2 regions of the Halodesulfovibrio aestuarii DSM 17919 genome follow, and region 2 is predicted to be linked to the other one. Evidence: riboswitches for the same ligand, from Rfam matches in the RefSeq annotation. Region 2 holds a riboswitch; the other holds the start of a gene.
The links. Region 2 has a riboswitch for glycine ahead of F461_RS0105085 (alanine/glycine:cation symporter family protein). Riboswitches for the same ligand answer to the same signal wherever they lie in the genome.
Positions count from the first base shown of each region.

Region 1 (9,599 bases), 140 kb from region 2:
CCGGAAAGCGTTATGCATGCAATGGAACAACAGATGAAAGCTGAACGTGAAAAACGTGCAGAAATTGCCAGTTCCGAAGGTGACAGACAGTCCCGTATCAACCGCGCGGAAGGTTACAAACAGGAAGCAATTGAACTTTCTGAAGGTGAAAAACAGAAAAAAATTAACGAAGCAGCCGGTCAGGCACAGGAAATTCTCCTTATTGCGGAAGCAACATCTAAAGGCATTTCCCTCATTGCAGACGCTATGTCCGGCCCTAATGGTAAGGATGCAGCACAGCTTAAAATTGCTGAACAGTTTATTAATCAATTCGGTAAAATGGCTGAAAAATCCAACACAATGATCATTCCAGCTGACATGGCAAATGTTGGCGGCATGGTTGCCTCTGCCTCTGAAATTTTAAATCAAATTAAATTAGAGAAATAACTTTTCTCACCAACTGTAAATTTAAGGCTGCTTCTGAGGATTATTCAGGAGCAGCCTTTTGCTTTTAGGATGTTACTTGGCAGCATAATCGTATTTTTTGATGCAGGATTTGGGATGACTTTGCATGTCCTCATGCGTATAGTGCCGCCATGGCAAACATCGGAGAATTTACATTACACGCAACGGACGGAGCTGCCCGTACAGGCGAACTGCAAACTGCGCATGGCGTAGTGCAGACGCCTATCTTTATGCCTGTGGGCACGGTAGGCAGCGTTAAGGGCATCGCTCCTGACGATTTAAATGATATTGGCGCCGAAATTATTCTCGGCAACACCTACCACTTATACCTTCGTCCGGGCGACGAGCTTGTAGCACGTCGTGGCGGATTACAGAAGTTCAATTCCTGGCACAAACCAATCCTCACAGACAGTGGCGGTTTTCAGGTCTTCAGCCTCAGTGATTTGCGAAAAATCAAAGAAGAAGGCGTTACCTTCCGTTCCCATCTGGATGGTTCCAAGCATCTGTTCACACCGGAAAAAGTTATCCAGATTCAGCGCAACCTGAACTCTGATATTATGATGGTGCTCGATGAATGCGTAGGTTTCGGTGCAGATAAAGAGTATACAGCACGCTCTCTGGAAATGACGACCCGCTGGGCTAAACGCTGTCGTGAAGAATATCCTCGCGGCACCGGAGACAACCTGCTCTTCGCCATCACACAAGGCGGCTTCCACAAAGACTTACGTGAACGTTCCATTGCACAGCTGACATCTGAAGATTTCGACGGTTTTGCACTGGGTGGCTTATCTGTTGGTGAAAGCAAAGAAAAAATGATGGAAATTTTATACCATTCTGCTCCTCTGCTTCCAAAAGACAAGCCCCGTTACCTTATGGGTGTCGGAACCCCGCTCGACATTATCAACGGCATCAACGCAGGTATAGATATGTTTGACTGCGTTCTTCCGACCCGCAACGCCCGAAACGGAACTCTGTATACCTCACTGGGTAAAATCAGCATTAAACGTAAAGAATACGCGGAAGATGACGGACCTCTTGATCCAAACTGCAACTGCTACACTTGTCGCAACTTCTCCCGTGCGTATTTACGCCATTTGTATCATGCAAAAGAGTTACTCTCTTTCCGCCTGAACTCCATTCACAACCTTACCTACTTCCTCGACACAGTTCGAGGCGCGCGTAAGGCTATTCGAGAAGGGAAATTTGCTGAATACAAAAAATCCTACGAAGCTATTTACCCTAACGAAGTCGTCTAAAGAACTGCACATTACAGTTCTACAGTCTAATGCAAAAGAAAACGCCCTGTTCAACGAAAGCAGGGCGTTTTTTTATATAAAATATTTCAGGGTCTATTTCATTCTCCCGCAATACAAGAATTTCGACTAGTATGACGCATTTTCTGTTGCGTTTTATATTTGCCCACGATAAATAAGAGTCTGCCTCAACATATGGACCTCGGTTGAAGACAGCAGGAGAGACCCCCTTTTTTCCCCAAAAAAGGAACGGCGCCGAAGATGTAACTCTTTCAGGCAAAAGGACTGCTGCTCGGACGAGCCTCTGGAGAGACTCCGCAAGGAGCACCGAAGGAGCAAACTGCTTTCCCAGTGCAGTGAAACTCTCAGGTAAAAGGACAGAGTGGACCCATAAAACCAATATTGCGTTTTGCCGTCCTCTGTCCCACTTTTCAGTCACACCGTTTCCATTTAGGCACCGCTTAGCGGGGCTGTTTTTTTGCGTTCACGCTTTGACAGCCAGCAAACTGGGAGCATTTAATTACGTTTGTAATCGCCTAGGTGCGATACATATATAGGGGAATATAGATTCCCCTCCTGACTGGTTTGTTGTTGTGGTTGCGATGCGCCGGAGCTTTTTAGTTCCGGCGCATCTGCATTTTATAACACCCGCGTTTTCCCTTTATCGAGTCTTTGTTTTCCCGCCATACGACCTTCTTTTCTATTTAGTATGTTACGGCAGTGTAAACATTATCATTGCTACACCTGCATAAAAAAAGCACTACACTTTCATAGTCCTCTTTTTTTTATGACATTAGGTGAAGCTATTAATAGTGTTTTGTTTTTATCGTTTTTTTCTGCCGTTACCAGTACTTTAAATATAAGAAGTTTTATCTTCACAGGAGCTTACTATGCAGACAGTTTCCTTAAAAAGAAATGGCAAAGAAAACCTAGTATTTACTGGTGAGTTACTTGTGAGCCTTGATGACAGAGAAGTAATGGGCGTAACTCCAAATTGGTGGGAACTGAAACTGTACAAAACCTCAATCGGAAAATTCATCCTGTCCTCCACATTCCATATCAACTACCCTAACAGACGTACGCTGTACGGAGCCCTGAGCTTTTCTGAAGCAGAGCATCTACAGCACTACCTTGTTAACGAATGCAACGGACCTACAAAAATAGCTGATGAATTCATCAACAGAGCTGCCAAGCGTGATAATGCATTTCAGACAATACTCAACAACCAGAAAGGTAGCACTTCCTACAAGCAACCGACTGTTAAGCCTTTCACCTCAAAGGCACTTTAATTTTACAATAAAAAAAGGATGGAGCATGCTCCATCCTTTTTTATTTCATCTATGCAACCTGCTAAGCACAATGACCGGCGCCATCACCTTGCCTTCCAGTAAAAAGCAGAAGACTACGACGTGCGGCAGAATGCAATTATCCTTCAAGTTAAGAACGCATATTCTCAATAATACCATTCAAATCCAACGCAAGCTGTGCCACAGCCTCAACGGCAACCGTCGATTCCGTCATAGCGGCAGCTGTCTGTTCAGAGATATCACTGATAACAGTTACAGAACTGTTGATCTGTTCACTTGCCGCTGACTGCTCTTCAGAAGCAGTGGCAATAGCACGAACCTGATCCGAAGTTGCTTCTACCATTCCCATAATTGACTTCAATGCTTCACCTGAGCGGGCAGCCAGTTCCGTAGAATCCCCTACAAGTTCAACAGCCTTTTCAGTTGCTTCAACGTTCTGGTGTGTGCTGGTTTGAATTGCACCTACATATTCAACAACTTGGCGAGTAGCATTCATTGTTTTTTCTGCAAGTTTGCGCACTTCATCTGCCACCACAGCAAAACCTCGACCAGCATCACCAGCACGCGCAGCTTCAATAGCCGCATTCAATGCAAGTAAGTTAGTCTGGTCTGCAATATCTTCAATTACGGTAATAATCTGACCAATTCCATCAGCGCGGGAACCAAGCACACTCATTTCTTCTTTCAAAGCCTGTGCCTGCTCTGCAACAGCATGAATTTTATCCACAGCCTGAGCAACAATCTGCCCACCTTCTGCGGCCTTTTCCTGCGTTTGTGCAGCAAGTTCCGCAGCATCAGAAGCATTACGGGCAACCTCAAGAACAGACGCATTCATTTGCGTCATTGCGCTTGCAGATTCTCCTGTTAGTTTCTGTTGCTCGTCAGCACCATTACTGGATTGACGAATCTGCGCGGCAAGTTCCTCAGATGCAGACGATACCTGCTCTGAGATATCCTGAGCAGACTTCGCTGCATGGGTAATTTTCTGATTCTGTTCTTCCACCCTACGTTGTTGCCTGCGCATGGTTGTCATATCTGTTATCATCACAAAGACACCAAGCATTTTTCCATCTAAGTCATAGATAGGAGCAGCATCAAAAATAAGAGTTAGCTGTTCACCCACAAAGTTTTCAAGATCACCTTCATTACCAGTGGAAGGCTTACACGACGTAATTACATCATTAATAATACGATCACAGCAAGGGTCGTTAACGATAAACTTAGAAACCGGAACACCTTTATAATCAATAGGTGTTCCTGAAATCCCCATAAGATCAATGGCTTTCTGATTGGTAGATGTAACGTTTCGGTCGACATCACAAATCAAAATTGGTGCTGTCATGCCACGCAGGACCCCTTTTGAAAAACCAAGCTCGACTTTAAGTTTTTCAACCATTCCCCCAAGGTTGTTAGATAAATTCCCGAGCTCATCTTCGCTTTCCACCAAAAATTGTGCATTGAAGTCGCCATTTGAAATGGCGTCAGATGCAGCAGTAATATGCTCAATTGGCTTAATAACGACTTTGCGAATAAAGAACACAACACACAGCACGAGTACAATCAGCCCGGTAAGAGAAATCGCGATGTTCTCGTACATCTGCATGGTAATAGTACTCATGGTTCCTGATATGTCTTTGGTAATAACCAATTGCCCGAGAATTGGCTTGGAAGCACCGTGACAGTGCTTACAGGAAGGCGCGTTAGGAATTGAAATGACCCTGACAAAAACGGGGGTACTACCACCGCTTATAATCAAGTTTTCTGTTATCTTTTCTTGCAGTGCCCGTTTAGAAACATCCGCAAAGCCATCAATAGGCAGTACCCCGGCTATCTGTTTAGCAACATTAATTTGCTGGGTTGAATACGTTACTTCGCCTGCGTAATCTGCAAGATGAATCTTCATGTCAGGATATTCATCCCGCAGGCGACTGAATTCTGCAGTCGTTCCTTCATCATTGCCGACAACCATCGGGCGCTCAATCGCTTCCTGTACCAGTTGTGAAGTCTGTGTCAGTGAATCACTTAATTGCTCCAACATCCCCTCACGCTGAAGAAATGTTGAAGTTCCGATAAGTATAGAGAACACAACAAACGAAATGATGGTGATTAAGAGTGTTATCTTAGCACCTAAAGAAGCCCGTATCGCCATTATGTCCTCCTAGTGTGCACCGCTGTTTACAAGCGGCTTAAACCCAAAATCATTAACTCGTGCTGCATTATGACACACCACGCAGTCTTCTTGATCTGGTTTACGCTTGATCAAATCAGGATCACCGTCTTCAGCATGTGCCGCACCAGGTCCATGACATGTCTCACACCCAACATCTGATAGTTCCGGAGTCACTTCGTAGCTAACAAACCCCCCCTTTTTATATCCAGTAGTATGGCATTCGTAGCATTCTTGTTGCTCCGCCTTTGTAAGTTTAGGCGCCATTACCGCAATACTCTCCCACGATGTGGCTTTCTTAGAATATTGCATAAAACGACCATGTTCTGCTTCATGACATTCCCCGCAGGCAGCTGACCCCACATATTTAGCTGCGAACGCAAAACATGGCACGCACAGAACCAATATGAGAGCAACAAAAAGGACTCTCTGGTTTTGCATATCTTTTCTCCCTTTTTGGAAGAACATTCGCACACTTCCCTACGCTTGCACGAACACTCTTCACGACTACCACCCACGTACTCCTTTTTATAAGGAAACTCTATATCCTCCATCGGTTTCTATTCATCACTCTTTAATTTTTTTAAACCATAGGACAAACGATTAAATAATACTGATTGAGCGATCAACACAATCAAACACACTCAACATCCTTTTTTTATTAAATAAAACTAAAAAAATCAACTTATTTAGCACTCCAAACTCTCTAGCTAAGCACAAAGTCACTCATATTTAAGCACCGATAAAAATCTAAAATGCATCTATCCAATAAAAATATACAGTTCCAATATCATATGTTCTTGCCATGCTCACATATTACACTGCCAGTAGCATTACCAACACACTCACCCATACCGTCTTACAGTAATATATTATTCATTTTATTTTGGGGATTAGAAATGGTTCAAGATCCAAAAGCTTCCCATTTTCGTTCATTACGAAATGTTTTGTTCATTATACTTTGTATTACTTTTGCAATAGGTACATGGCGAATTCTGAACGATACAACTCACAAAGATATTCCAAATGCAGAAAAGACATTTACTGAAGAGCAAAACATCGAAAAATGATTACAATTCCATGTTGTAAACAGTATACTTCGTTTTTCCCTACAGAAGTAAGCGGAGGAATTTATGCCTACAATTGAAGAAGCACTATATATAAAACTTGAAGCATGTGATCCGGCGATTGCAGGCACGTTACATACTATGCTTTGTGAAATCTCATTCACGCATCTTGTAAATACGCTTGAGATTATCAAGCCTGAAGTTCTTATCATAGGCTGCACAACATATTCTAAAGAAATTACAGAGCGCATAGTTGAGGCTAAAAAACACAACTATGGCGCGGTGTATGTCAGTGCATCACAGTACACAACCGCTGATAAACACGATGCATTAGTAGCAGGTGCACGGGATTTCTTTAGTTATCCTCAAAGCAAATTAATTTTAGAACGGGCATTGCAAGACTACATGGCAACCCGCTTAGTTGACCCAAGCAAAGCATCTCGCCCAAAAGTAATTTCCGTTATGGGCGCACGTGGAGGTTCTGGTACAACCTCAGTAGCTGTAAACCTTGCCGCTTGTTTTGCACAAGAAGGGAAACGGGTTGGTTTATTCGACTTTTCAAGACCTTACGGCGATGTCGCCACATTCCTAAATACACCGTCCAAACGTGACAGACGCCATGCGGTGAGAGATTTAAGCCAAATGAATGCATCATTTATTAAAAGTGCCATGTATCATCACAGCAGCGGCATTCTCGCACTGGTTGCGCCTGAAATAACTATGGGAGCAGGGACAGTTGTTCCTGAAACAGTATCTGCAACGCTTATGGCTGCAGCAGACGCATTTGAAACAATTGTTATTGATATGGGCAGCCGTGTTGATGCAGGACTCTACAGAGTAATGGAAATGGCTGATGACAGCTTGCTTATTACCATGCCTACAAAACCCTGCATGAGAAGCGCAAAGCGGTTTGTTGAAACAATTTCAGCAGGTGGATTTGAGAACTTCTGCAAACTCTCGCTTGTTCTCACCGGATGTATTGCCGGCAACACACTGTCAAAATTTGAAATAGAAAAAACCGCTGGTGTTGATTGTATCACCTGTCTACCGGAAGATCAGAAGGGAACGTTCATCGCGATTAACGACGGAACACCTTATTGCCTTTTATTCCCAGATGCTCCACTCACGGTCAGCCTTAAAGAACTTGCCGCCTTACTGCAGCAACACGAATGTCCAGAGGAAAATAAAGAAAGCGAATCTTAGCTATCCTGAATCAAATATTATGATTAAGAAAAGGACAACATTGCAAATTCATCCCTAAAACTTAATAGGTACAACGCAGAGTTCTATACTATGCATCGACCACGCTGCACCTTATTTCCATCGTGGATTTCATAAAATCCGGAGCAAAAATAGAAAAAGCACGCTTTTCGGACTTTTTTTATATTCTTCAGCAAAAAATAATACGTTCAATTTGCCTATATCCCCCTCTAACCAAAGCAACTTCTTTGTGAAAAAAATATTTATCAAAAAAAAGCTTTTTTCCTCTGGACGCTGAGCACAGTATCAGATATTTAGCCCGAGTTCAGACGCGGGTAGCAATATTACTGCTACTTCTTTTTATAGTTTTTAACCAAGGCTTTTGTATGCAGAATACGCAGTTTACGAATAAACAAATTACACTTTCCAGTCTGGAAGGTCTTTTTGCGTGCGTATTTCATGAGTCTTGGACTACGCATAGCTATTCGCAGCAACGATAAGCTGCGACGTTTTCTGTTATTACAAAGGCTCGGAACATACGTTCTCGAGCCTTTTTTTATGGATCTATCAATGCCTGCTACGCCATTTCACGCTGTGAACATGGTCTTGTATGGGCAAAACGTTATTGAGCGCACAGAATACTCTGAAACCGGCCATACCGGAGCACAATCTAAGCTGTAAAACTAAAGGAAAGCACAATGCAGTTTAACCGTCATGCTCTTGCCTACTCCCTTTCGTGGAACATTTTCCTTCTCACCTTTGGCGCAATTATTTTTATAATTGGATATAACGGCATTGCCATACATCACGATTTTATTCCTGCGGGGCTGTATGGATTTGCTGTTCTCGGAAGTTACCTTAGCGATACATTTACAACGTCCCAATGGTATCTCATGTTTAACATTCCAATCTTCGTCATCGCATGGCGCAGTGTTGGCAAGAGATTCTTTTTGTTGAACTTGTATTGCATGCTGCTGATAACGTTCCTTACACAATATTTTACACTGGATCTTCACATTCAGGACAGGCTGCTTGCGTCCATTGCTGCAGGTGTAATTATGGGGCTTGGTAGCGGCATCATTCTGCGTTCCTTCGGTGCCGGTGGGGGTTTTGATGTTCTTGCAGTTATCCTGAACAAAAAATATGGCCTGCGTATCGGGGTGTTTTACTTCATTATCAATGCCGTTCTCATGAGCCTGATTGCCGTTCGCTTTAACCCTGATCTCGTTGTAACTACAGTTATTATGCTTTTTCTCAGTTCATTGGTTACTGAGTACGCGCTGTCCATGTTCAACCAAAAAAAGGGTGTGCGCATAATCTCCTATAAAAATGAGCAAATTATTGAACAAATGCGGCAAGCTCGTCGCCTTAACGGCACACTGGTATGGGGCACAGGCTCCTACTCTGGTAAAGCAGTAAGTATGCTGTTCTGTGTTACAGATAACATCCGCATGAAACAGCTTGAATCAATTGTATTTGATACTGATCCGAATGCGATCTTCATTGTTGAAAACACATTTTCTGTTGTCGGTTCTAACTTTACCCCGCGTAAAATGTACTAGTAGCCCTCCAGCAAGGTTTCTCCTCAAAAAACAACCCCTCACTGGGTACACGAAAATTTGTGTGCTCTGATGAGGGTTTTTTTTATTTATGCAACACATCAAACTCACCTGCGACCGCTTGACGGATTCCCAATCATCTGATGCTGTGCTACGAATTCAAATATTGGAGAGATTATGCCCAAACTATATATCTATACAGTGATACTTAGCATACTACTTGTCAGCACAACAACAGGATGCGCCGTCAAGGCAAAGGGAAATTACACAGTTGAGCACAACATACTGCGTGTGAAATAACAATTCACTGTCTGACATAATACAACTGCACATGATGTTTTCCCAAACGAATATTGACAGCTTAGTTAAAAAAACAAGTTAGCTACCCGACTAAATATTACATATAAATCTTTCACAAAAAAATTTTCAATTTTTAGCAACATTATCAGCATATTATCTTTTGAATTCTAAAAAAAAAGACAGCACACGATAATTATCAACCCTTTATTTTATTCCGGCACAGCACGTAACAAAACTGACAAGATAGCAGCGTATACTATTGCAACCTGCCTAGGATGATCATGCAAAAAATTACTCAAACA
Region 1 is NZ_ARQF01000019.1:93,378-102,976, forward strand. It holds gene F461_RS0104450 (SPFH domain-containing protein) at 1-426, shown strand, start outside; gene tgt (tRNA guanosine(34) transglycosylase Tgt) at 576-1,700, shown strand; glycine riboswitch at 1,992-2,088, shown strand; gene F461_RS17065 (hypothetical protein) at 2,588-2,986, shown strand; gene F461_RS0104470 (methyl-accepting chemotaxis protein) at 3,135-5,153, opposite strand; gene F461_RS0104475 (cytochrome c family protein) at 5,163-5,612, opposite strand; gene F461_RS0104485 (CpaE/TadZ family protein) at 6,305-7,441, shown strand; gene F461_RS0104495 (YitT family protein) at 8,137-9,000, shown strand; gene F461_RS0104500 (ArsR/SmtB family transcription factor) at 9,579-9,599, shown strand, end outside.
Region 1: linked by a shared signal. The riboswitch ahead of F461_RS17065 (hypothetical protein) and the one ahead of F461_RS0105085 (alanine/glycine:cation symporter family protein) in region 2 are both predicted to bind glycine.

Region 2 (9,599 bases):
TAAAGTATTCGATCTTACCTGTGAGCATTTTGAAGATTACGTTCCCCGTAGCCGTTTTTTCAAAAAAGCACTTATGAATTGTGTGTGGGAGCGGCCTATTATTTCCAAAGAACAGCAGGTGTATTAATTCGCGGTCAAGGGGCGTCCCCTAACGGGGGTAGGGCAGAGCCTTTTTCGGTCAGAGAGTCGACGAAGACAAAAACAGGGATGCACTCGCTTATGCGAATGCATCCCTGTCGTATTTTTGAGAACAGCATCTGGGATGAAACTGCTAGTCTAACAGGAAAGTAAAAGAGTAGAGAACGATAGACCAGTGCTAACTGTATGAGGTGCTGTCTCAAAAAAGTTGTAATTACATTTCGGTAAGAACAGCACCGGCTGTTGCTTTCTGAGCGTTTTCTTTTGCAAAGAATTCACGGGTTTCATTGACTACTACGCCGGACAGACCGAGCAAACCGATAAGGTTCGGGATAGCCATAAGGCCATTCACGATATCTGCAAGAACCCAGATGAGTTCGAGCTTGAGGAAAGCACCGCAAGCAATAAGCGCAATGTAGATAAAGCGGTACGGCTTGATAGCTTTAACGCCGAAGAGGTACGCAGTGCAACGTTCGCCGTAGTAGTTCCAGCCGATGATGGTGGTAAATGCAAAGAACATGAGGCCGATGGTAACAGCGTATTTACCAACGTCGCTGTTTAGACCCATTGCAAATGCAGAGTTAGTCATGGCTGCACCTGCAAGCCCTGGAGTGTTCCATGCGCCTGTAAGAACGATAACAATACCTGTCATAGTGCATACGATGATGGTGTCGAAGAATGTACCTGTCATGGCGATAAGTCCCTGACGTACGCAGGAGTCAGTCTGTGCTGCCGCTGCTGCGATAGGCGCTGAACCGAGACCGGATTCGTTCGAGAATACACCGCGGGCAACACCATTGCGCATTACCATGAGTACGGTAATACCTGTTGCACCACCGAATGCCGCGGCCGGGTTGAATGCGCTGTCGATAATAAGACTGATTACAGCAGGAATTTCGGAAAGGTTCAGCAAAATTACTGAGATGGATGTAATTATGTAGAGTACGGCCATGAATGGAACAACTCGACTGGCTACAGCAGCGATAGAACGAATTCCACCGAGAGTGACGATAGTAACAAGGATGGTAAGTATTGTTGCTGTAACCCAGACTGGTGCATCAAAGGTAAGCATTGCAGCATCTGCAATGGCGTTTACCTGTGCAAAGGTTCCGATGCCGAAAAATGCAACACCAATGCCGAAGAGTGCAAACATTTGTGCGAGCAGTTTGTTATTTAAGCCGCGTTCAAGGTAGTACATAGGACCGCCGGCCATCTGGCCGTTTTCATCTATGACGCGGTATTTAATGGCAAGCAGCGCTTCTGCATATTTGGTTGCCATGCCGAAGAATGCAGCAACCCACATCCAGAAAAGTGCTCCCGGGCCGCCTGCAGTGATCGCAGTGGCTACACCGACAATGTTACCAGTACCGATGGTAGCGGAAAGAGCCGTGCATAATGCAGCAAATGGAGAAACGTCTCCAGTGTTGCTGGATGTTTTACGCGAAGAAGGGGAAAAAACGAGTTTTAATGCTTTTGGTAGGTGGACAACCTGTAGTGCGCCGAGGCGAAAGGTAAGAAAAAGTCCAGTTCCTACGAGCAGAATAAGAAGCGGTGGTCCCCATACCAGGGAATCCATTGTGTTGAGCAGTTCTGTGATGTTTTGCATCTCGTCTCCTAAAAAATGAATTAATCAGGATGGATGAGATGAGTCTCTGAGCGGAAGCGATTGGATATGCATGACCACACGCATTGAGTATGCCTGTGCTACTACACAACTCTGTCCTTTGTACCTGAGAGTTTCACCCTGCACAGCAAGGTTTGCTCCTTCGGTGCTCCGCAACATGCGAAGTCTCTCCAGAGGCTCGTCGGGAAGCAGTCCTTTTGCCTGAAAGATTTACTTCTTCGGCGGTGTCTTGCGACACACTCTCCTGCAACCGTCATCCGAAATTATGGGGAACTGTTTATATAACCAAATAATATTTGGCAAGGAGAAAAAAGTGGGAACAGAGGGAGTACACTATTTCAAGAAATCTAAATAAATCGAAAAAATAATTTCACTATATCCAAATTAAGTGAATTAGGTGTAAAAACAGTATATTGCTATGCAAAAAAAGTCTTTTTTGACAATATTGTAAGTGGACAGAAAATCAAAGTGTGTCTAAGACTGGCTCATCAGTTGTCGAGAGTGCTCTAATTGTAATGAATGAAGGCACAACCAATGTTGCTTGCTCCGGTAAGGGCAGGTGACGTTAGATGGATAAATTGTTGTAGAAATAAGGAAATTGAAGAGATGAGTTTGTTAGACAATACGCACACAACAGAGGCTCAGCAGGGTAATGGTGTTGCCTTACTCCCCCTTGTAATTTTTCTGGTGCTTTTTATCGGCACAGGCTCTATTCTGATGATGTCTGGCGTATCTATGGCGTTTTACCAGCTTTCAGCAACAGTAGCCGTGATTCCTGGAATCATGGTTGCATTGTGGATGGGCAGAGAGTCTTTTGAGGAAAAAATTACTATCTTCCTTAAAGGTGCTGGTGACGTAAACATTATGACCATGTGTGTCATTTACCTGCTTGCCGGTGGTTTTGCCGCTGTAGCAAAAGCGGTTGGTGGTGTAGATGCAACTGTAAGCATGGGGCTTTCTTTAGTTCCTGCTTCTCTTGTGCTGCCCGGCTTATTTGTGATCGCCGCATTTGTAGCTACGGCAATGGGCACTTCTATGGGTACCATCGCAGCTATCGGTCCGATTGCTGCCGGTGTTGCGGCACATTCCGATATGTCTATTGCTCTGCTTATGGGTGCAGTTGTCGGTGGTGCGATGTTTGGCGATAACCTCTCTATGATTTCTGACACAACTATTGCTGCTACCCGTACTCAGGGCTGTAATATGCGTGATAAGTTCCGTATGAACCTTCTGATTGCGTTGCCCGCAGCGGTCGTGACCATTATTCTTTACGCTATCTCCGGTTCTACTGGCGCTGTTGCGGATGCTGGCACGTGGCAATTCTTTAAGGTTCTTCCATATCTTGCCATTCTTGGATTAGCTGTGGCTGGCGTGAACGTATTTATTGTACTTACAACAGGTATCATTCTTGCGGGTGCTGTGGGGCTTGTTTCTGTGCCGGATTACTCCCTGCTTACACTCAGTAAAGATATCTACAGCGGCTTTGTGGGGATGCACGAAATTCTCGTTCTTTCCATTCTTGTGGGCGGCCTTGGTGAGCTTATCCGTCATAACGGAGGCCTCATATGGCTTGTTCGTAAGATTGGTGGTATTGCGAAGCGTTTTAGTAAAACTGAAGAAAGCAAAAAAGCTGGTGAATTTAGTATTGCTGCTTTGGCTGCACTTGCCGATGGATGTATTGCGAACAACACTGTCGCAATTATCCTTTCTGGTGGCATGGCAAAAGAAATTGCAAAGCGCAGCGGTATTTCCGCTAAACGCAGTGCAAGCTTGCTTGATATCTTCTCCTGTGTTGTGCAGGGATTAGTTCCATACGCGGCGCAGGTTCTGCTTGCCGGTTCTCTTGCTAAGGTATCTCCTGTGGATATCGCCGTGAGCAACTGGTACTGTCTGATTCTTGCCTTTGCTGGCACAATGGCCATTTACCTTGGCAAGCCTCGTGATTAATAGCTGTCAGCTGTAATAAAAATAACAAAAAGGGTTCCTTGCATGCGCAGGGAACCCTTTCTTTTTTGCTGGTATGTTGTCGAATACGTTATGGCATCATTACGCCTCGAATCATTGGGCTCATTTGTTGCGGACTCATCATTTGAGGATGCATGTTAGGGCCTAACTGCGTCATTACCGGTGCGGTACGCATTTTGGCAGGTACTCTGTACATGACAAATCTGCCGTCTTTTTGAGTATACACGGCTTGATATGGTGCCGGCTGATAGCGGGCACGCATGTTGAGTTTTGAACATCCTGACATTCTCGGATGCATTCCCATACGAGGTAGTTGTACTACACGCACACCCTGAGGGGTATATACATGTGTAAACATCATGGTTGGCGGGAGGTATCCCGTACCACGCATTGCGTGTAAGAAGGATGTTTTTGAATCCATCATCATTGGTTGAACCGTCGTTGTTTTTTGACAAATGACGGTTGTTGTAGGCATTGCGCTTGCGAAAGTAGCTGTCACCAAAACGAGCGCAAAAGCGAGCAAGGTAATTCTACTTGTCATGTCTCATCTCCTTAGTTCAGCACGCAACTCTATGTAATCTGTATACAAAACATTAAAAACATCTATTTTTACTGCATCATCATTGCAGTAATTGTTTAGTATGTAATGTAATAGTGCATTGCGTACTGTTTTTTTGTGGATTTCTACTATGTCAATGTACCATAGTAAGGCGTTCAATCAACCTTGGAATATAATTTTATCAATGGGGAAAGTAACTTTTAGGAAATATTTACTATATATGTGATCTTGTAACTGGTCACTGTAGTAGGTTTTTCTTTTTATCTTATATGCTCGTATTTTTTGTATAAAATGCTAAAAGATCTGCACAGAAGTATTAGAATAATCTTGGAGTGTGATAAAAAAAGTAATATTATCGTAGTATTAAGTTTTTATGATGAGTATAAAGATACAAAGTATATAAGCGATAGTTGTTATATGCTGGATTCATTATAACGTAGATCTTACAGCTTTACTTTTATCCCTTCTAATACCCGGCTAAAGAGCGACAGTTTTTTTATCCAGAAAAATGTGGATATAAGCCCACGTGTGGCGGAAGGAGCGAAATTCACGTTCTCGAAGTTATGAAAAAGCATAGTCGGCTGTTATTGTGCAGGCATAGTTGCAACGGTGCCCCCACTGAGGGGGCTTTTTTTGTTTGCTTAGCAAATAGGATGGCGGGGGATACGCAATAACGTGGTTGGGAAAATAGGCAACAGTGAACCAAGAAAACAATCAAAAAATAAATTAGGATGTTGTGTTAGATATAAATATGTTTTTTGTTGTATTTTTCTATTTAATACAGGGTGTTACGTTGCATTTTTCATTTCTGTGTGAATGATGAGGGCACTCCGACACTGAAAAAAAAATATAATGCCAAAAGGAGTCAGTATTTCATGAGCTTTTAACTGCAGGGAAGAAAACAGCCGAAATTCTATTGAGCAAGCTGGACTCTTTGCTACAATAGCGATGAAAACTGTTATGTGGAGCGCGACATGTTCGTTCTGTTTGTTGTAGCAATGGTTACTAGATTTAAAAATACTAGTTACTTGCAGCGTTGTAGAAAGTCCCTTTATCTATAATCGTATTAAGCTGCTGCAACAGTTCGGAATGTTGGTATAAAAGGAGAAAATTATGCGACAAGAAAAGCTTATTGCTATTGCATTTGTAATTGCAGCATTGATTTTTTCAACTGTGACGTACTCATTTGCCCAGAAAGTTGTAGTAATGAGGAGGCATGTTCCCGTTGAATATCAGGTGGTTGATTACGGTATGTACCGGGTTGCCCCTTGCGGGGCTGTTGTTGTCCGCCCAATGGTTCCGGGATATTGTAGAGCTCAGGCGGTTCCAATGTGCAGAAGGTGGATGATGGTAAAGCGTTATGGACATAGATTGCCGTGCAACTGCCGTGTTCTGACTCATAAACAATATGCAACGAGTTCCGACCTGCAAAACACTGCATATGGATTCAAGTACTATAATGAATATATACTCTGCACAAAACCTTATTAAGGCTGTGTCCGAACCCTGCCTTATGTAAGCGGCTAGTGGCTAATTTAGGTCGCGCAGGGTGTTAACATACACGAAGCCCCGCATAGTAGACTATGCGGGGCTTCTCAATGTGACTGCGTTTGCAGTTCGGGAGCTACTGACTGGATAGTGAATCCAGCTGTTGAGCCAGTCTTGATAGATCCTTAACGTTTTGAGCAGACTCTTGCATTTCTGCTGTAACGCTTCCTACAAGGATGTTAATGTCGTCCATTGCTCGGGTAACATGCTCAGAAGTTGAGGACTGTTCTTCTGCAGCTGTTGCAATGGTTCCAATTTGACTGGCAGACTCATTTGCAAGACCGACAATTTCGGAAAGGGCATTGCCGGATTCGTTTGCGAAAGATGTAGCAGTGTCTACAAGCTTCATAGTATCCTGAGTTGTTTGCATTGATGTGACGGCATGTTGCTGAATTGCGGAAATGGCGGTGTTGACTTCCTGTGTTGCCTGCATGGTCTTTTCTGCAAGTTTTCGTACTTCATCAGCAACGACGGCAAATCCCCTTCCTGCTTCCCCGGCACGCGCGGCTTCGATTGCAGCATTTAAGGCAAGCAGGTTAGTCTGATCTGCAATATCTGAGATTACACTCAGAACTGTACCAATTTCATCCGCTTGAGTACCCAGCTGGGTCATAGCGGTATTCATTGAGGTGGCATGCTGATGCAGGCTTGTAATAGATTCGATAGCGTTTGAAACAATGCCCGCACCCTGTTCAGCACGAGTCCGAGTGGCTTCTGCCTGCTGAGCAGCCAACGAAGCACCGCGTGCGACTTCGATAACGGCAACGTTCATTTGTTCCATAGCGGTGGATGTTTCCCGAATGCGCATCTGCTGTGAATCAATTGCACCGGAAACGTCAGTCATTTGTGCTTCAAGCGATGCCACGGAATCGAGCAGGGCGTGTGAAGCGTCTTTTGTGCCTTCGTAAACTATTTCAATTTTGGAAAGCTGTTGGTTGATTTTCCGTTCAGAGAGAACAAGGTCAGTAACGTTGCGGGCAATTTCAACGTATCCAGCACGATTTCCTTGAGTATCATACAAAATATCTGCGACTGGTTGAATGAACTCAGGCCCGTTTTTGCCCTGTATGCTGATAATATCTGCTACAACCCGTTTTTGTGTACGTTTTGCCTGCTCAATAGGACAGTTGGATGTCGAGCAAACTTCGGTATTGAAAACATCATGACAGCGTAGACACATGAGCCCCTGTTGGTCAGTGCCTGCTGCGTCTTCCACTGCTTTGTTGGCGAGCAGTAAATTGAAATTATCATCAACCGCTATAATTGGATCTGGAACGGTATTCAGTACGTTTTTGAATTGTTCCATTTCGTTCAGCATGGTTGTGAGGCGTTCCATTAGGTTGTTGAACCAGAGGGTAAGGTCGCCAACCTCATCTTTTTGATTAATGATTATGCGTTGTTGAAGGTCAGCTTTATCTTCTGCGAGCATCTGGATTTTTGTTGTGATGCTGCCTAGTGGAGTTGTGATGTATTTTTTGAGAACAACTATCATGCCCAGAAGTGGCAGCAGGAGGATAGCAGCAAGTGTGGTTATCAGTGACATGTTTGCCTTGTTCGCGAGACTGAGCGCTTCTGAAGAATCAATGGCACCGATAAGCGTGCCGATGCGCTGCCCTTTGTAGTCAAGCATTGGAGAGCCGATAAGAGTGTAATTCCCCATGGACATGGACGTCTTTTGACGTGAGGCTGTGGTAAGAAATTGTTCAGAAACCATGTTTACAAGCGGCTGGTTTTCTGCTGTCGGGTTTACGAGGATTGTGTTGTAGACTGAAGGATATTTTGAAGAATCATTAAGGCGTGTTGTTATGTTGAGAAATTTTTTGTCCATGAAGAGCATCACGGGGATATTCTTTTGCTTTGCTATAGTAAAGACAGAAGAAAAGCTCTTAAGAACTTCCGCAGAGCCAAGTGTTGTACCGTTGTTGTCTCTGACTGGAACAATTCCACGCATAACAAATCCGCCGCGTCCAAGCTCAATCCCATGTACTGGGGAGCCTGTGCTGTTTACATCAAGTACTGTTTGGCGGAATGAAGAAATATCATCTGAAATATCGACCCACTTGCCGTTCTTTTTTGCTTGTTTTGCACGCCAGAGACGGACAAGACTTCTGCCATTTGGAAGGTGGAAGTGGAGCTTTAACTTTTGACCGGTAGTCATTTTGTAGCTTTTAAGCTGCGGTGCAAGTTCTTCTCGCAGCATTGCGCGAGCCTGCTGGGATTTTTCTGAGTTCGCATCATCAATATCCCCTGTGTGAGCTATCTTGTAAGCTCTGATGACTTCTGGAGAATGTGCAAAAAGTGATGCAGCTTCTTGTGCAGTGATGCTTACCTGCTCAATATTTTTTTCGATAGAAGTAAATGTATCGTTAATAATATAATCTAAATTCTGTTGTTCGATAGCTATAAAACAGTTGCTAATAAGGTAGTAACTTATAACACCGAGTATCGGTACCAGTGTTATTTGGGGAAGAGAAAGTTTCCAAAACAGTTTCATAGTGTGACCTCCATCACTGTGCTTCTATTGTGGTGCACACGTAGTGCCCATGTACATGCTCGATAATACATTGTGATGTTTCGGTGTATATCTTGTGAAGAGAATTTTGCATTAGGAGCTCAAAGTTTATTAGAAGGTTATGGTTATATTGTAATAGTTTTTTTGCATTGTGAATTTATTAACAAGCTGGTGCTGTTTTTTGGGAAAGTGATCAACTTTTAGTAATAATATAAAAAAGACTTGTGAATTGGATCACAATGTAATGTCTTTAACGTATTTGTCCGAAAAGAAAGGTTGGCAAAAGAATTAAAAGCCCCCTCTGACATTTATCAGAGGGGGCTTTATTAACTTGAAGTAACAAGAGTGCTTCTACAGACAAAAAACGTCCTTTAGTTTGTCTCTCGTTATCTTTTTCTTATTTCAATGTTTTTTTCTATATTGACTGGATCGTAAGTTAGGAAACAAGGTTGCGTGCAAAAGTAATGGCGCGTTTTTCTGCATCTTCAGGGCGGTTGCCGTCGATGGTGCATTTACCTGCAAACAGTTCGCCGGCATTCTGGGTCTTGTAGAATCCCTGAAGTTTGTTGAACGCAAAAACTAATCCTTCAGCATTATTCTCATAGTCACTTCCGCCGGTAAGGATCACGCCTTGACGTTTTCCTTCAAGCAAAGAAGCATGGTTTGGCTTTTTGTAGTTAGTGACAAGACTCCAGCTTCTGTCCATGAGTGCTTTGACCGACGCAGTATAGCCCCAGAAATAAGTTGGAGAAGAGAATACGGTCACATCTGCATCAATCATTTTCTGCAAAATTTCTTCTGCATCATCTTTCTGAACACAATTGATTTCTGTTTCAGATTCTTTGCACTTGGCACAGCCAAGGCATGGTTTTATATTTTTTTTTGTCAGATTAATGCGCTCTACGTCATGACCCAAGGTGCGTAATTCATCTTCCACCCAACCGAGTATTGTTGCTGTGTTACCGGTTGTTCTGGCGCTACCGAGCAGTGTTACTATTTTCATTGTAATTCCCTGTAGTTTGAATGGTCGATTGTTTTCAGAGATGGTAATAGCGCAAATTGCGCTGTAAATTCAATATGGCGCAGTGTATTGTGGTTAAAGAATACTGACAATTCCAAATTGTCATTTGCAAAGTTTTTATGCACCACATAGAAAATTAGCTTACCTGTGCGCACGTGCCGGTAAACAATAAATTGTATACATATTAAGTCTTTTGGAGATAGATTATGGCGTTAAGTGTTTGGTTTTCTTT
Region 2 is NZ_ARQF01000019.1:228,928-238,526, reverse strand. It holds gene F461_RS0105090 (hypothetical protein) at 1-127, shown strand, start outside; gene F461_RS0105085 (alanine/glycine:cation symporter family protein) at 353-1,744, opposite strand; glycine riboswitch at 1,854-1,938, opposite strand; glycine riboswitch at 1,942-2,019, opposite strand; gene F461_RS0105075 (Na+/H+ antiporter NhaC family protein) at 2,369-3,709, shown strand; gene F461_RS0105070 (hypothetical protein) at 3,798-4,268, opposite strand; gene F461_RS0105065 (hypothetical protein) at 5,400-5,777, shown strand; gene F461_RS0105060 (methyl-accepting chemotaxis protein) at 5,911-8,328, opposite strand; gene F461_RS0105055 (flavodoxin family protein) at 8,783-9,349, opposite strand; gene F461_RS0105050 (LysE family translocator) at 9,574-9,599, shown strand, end outside.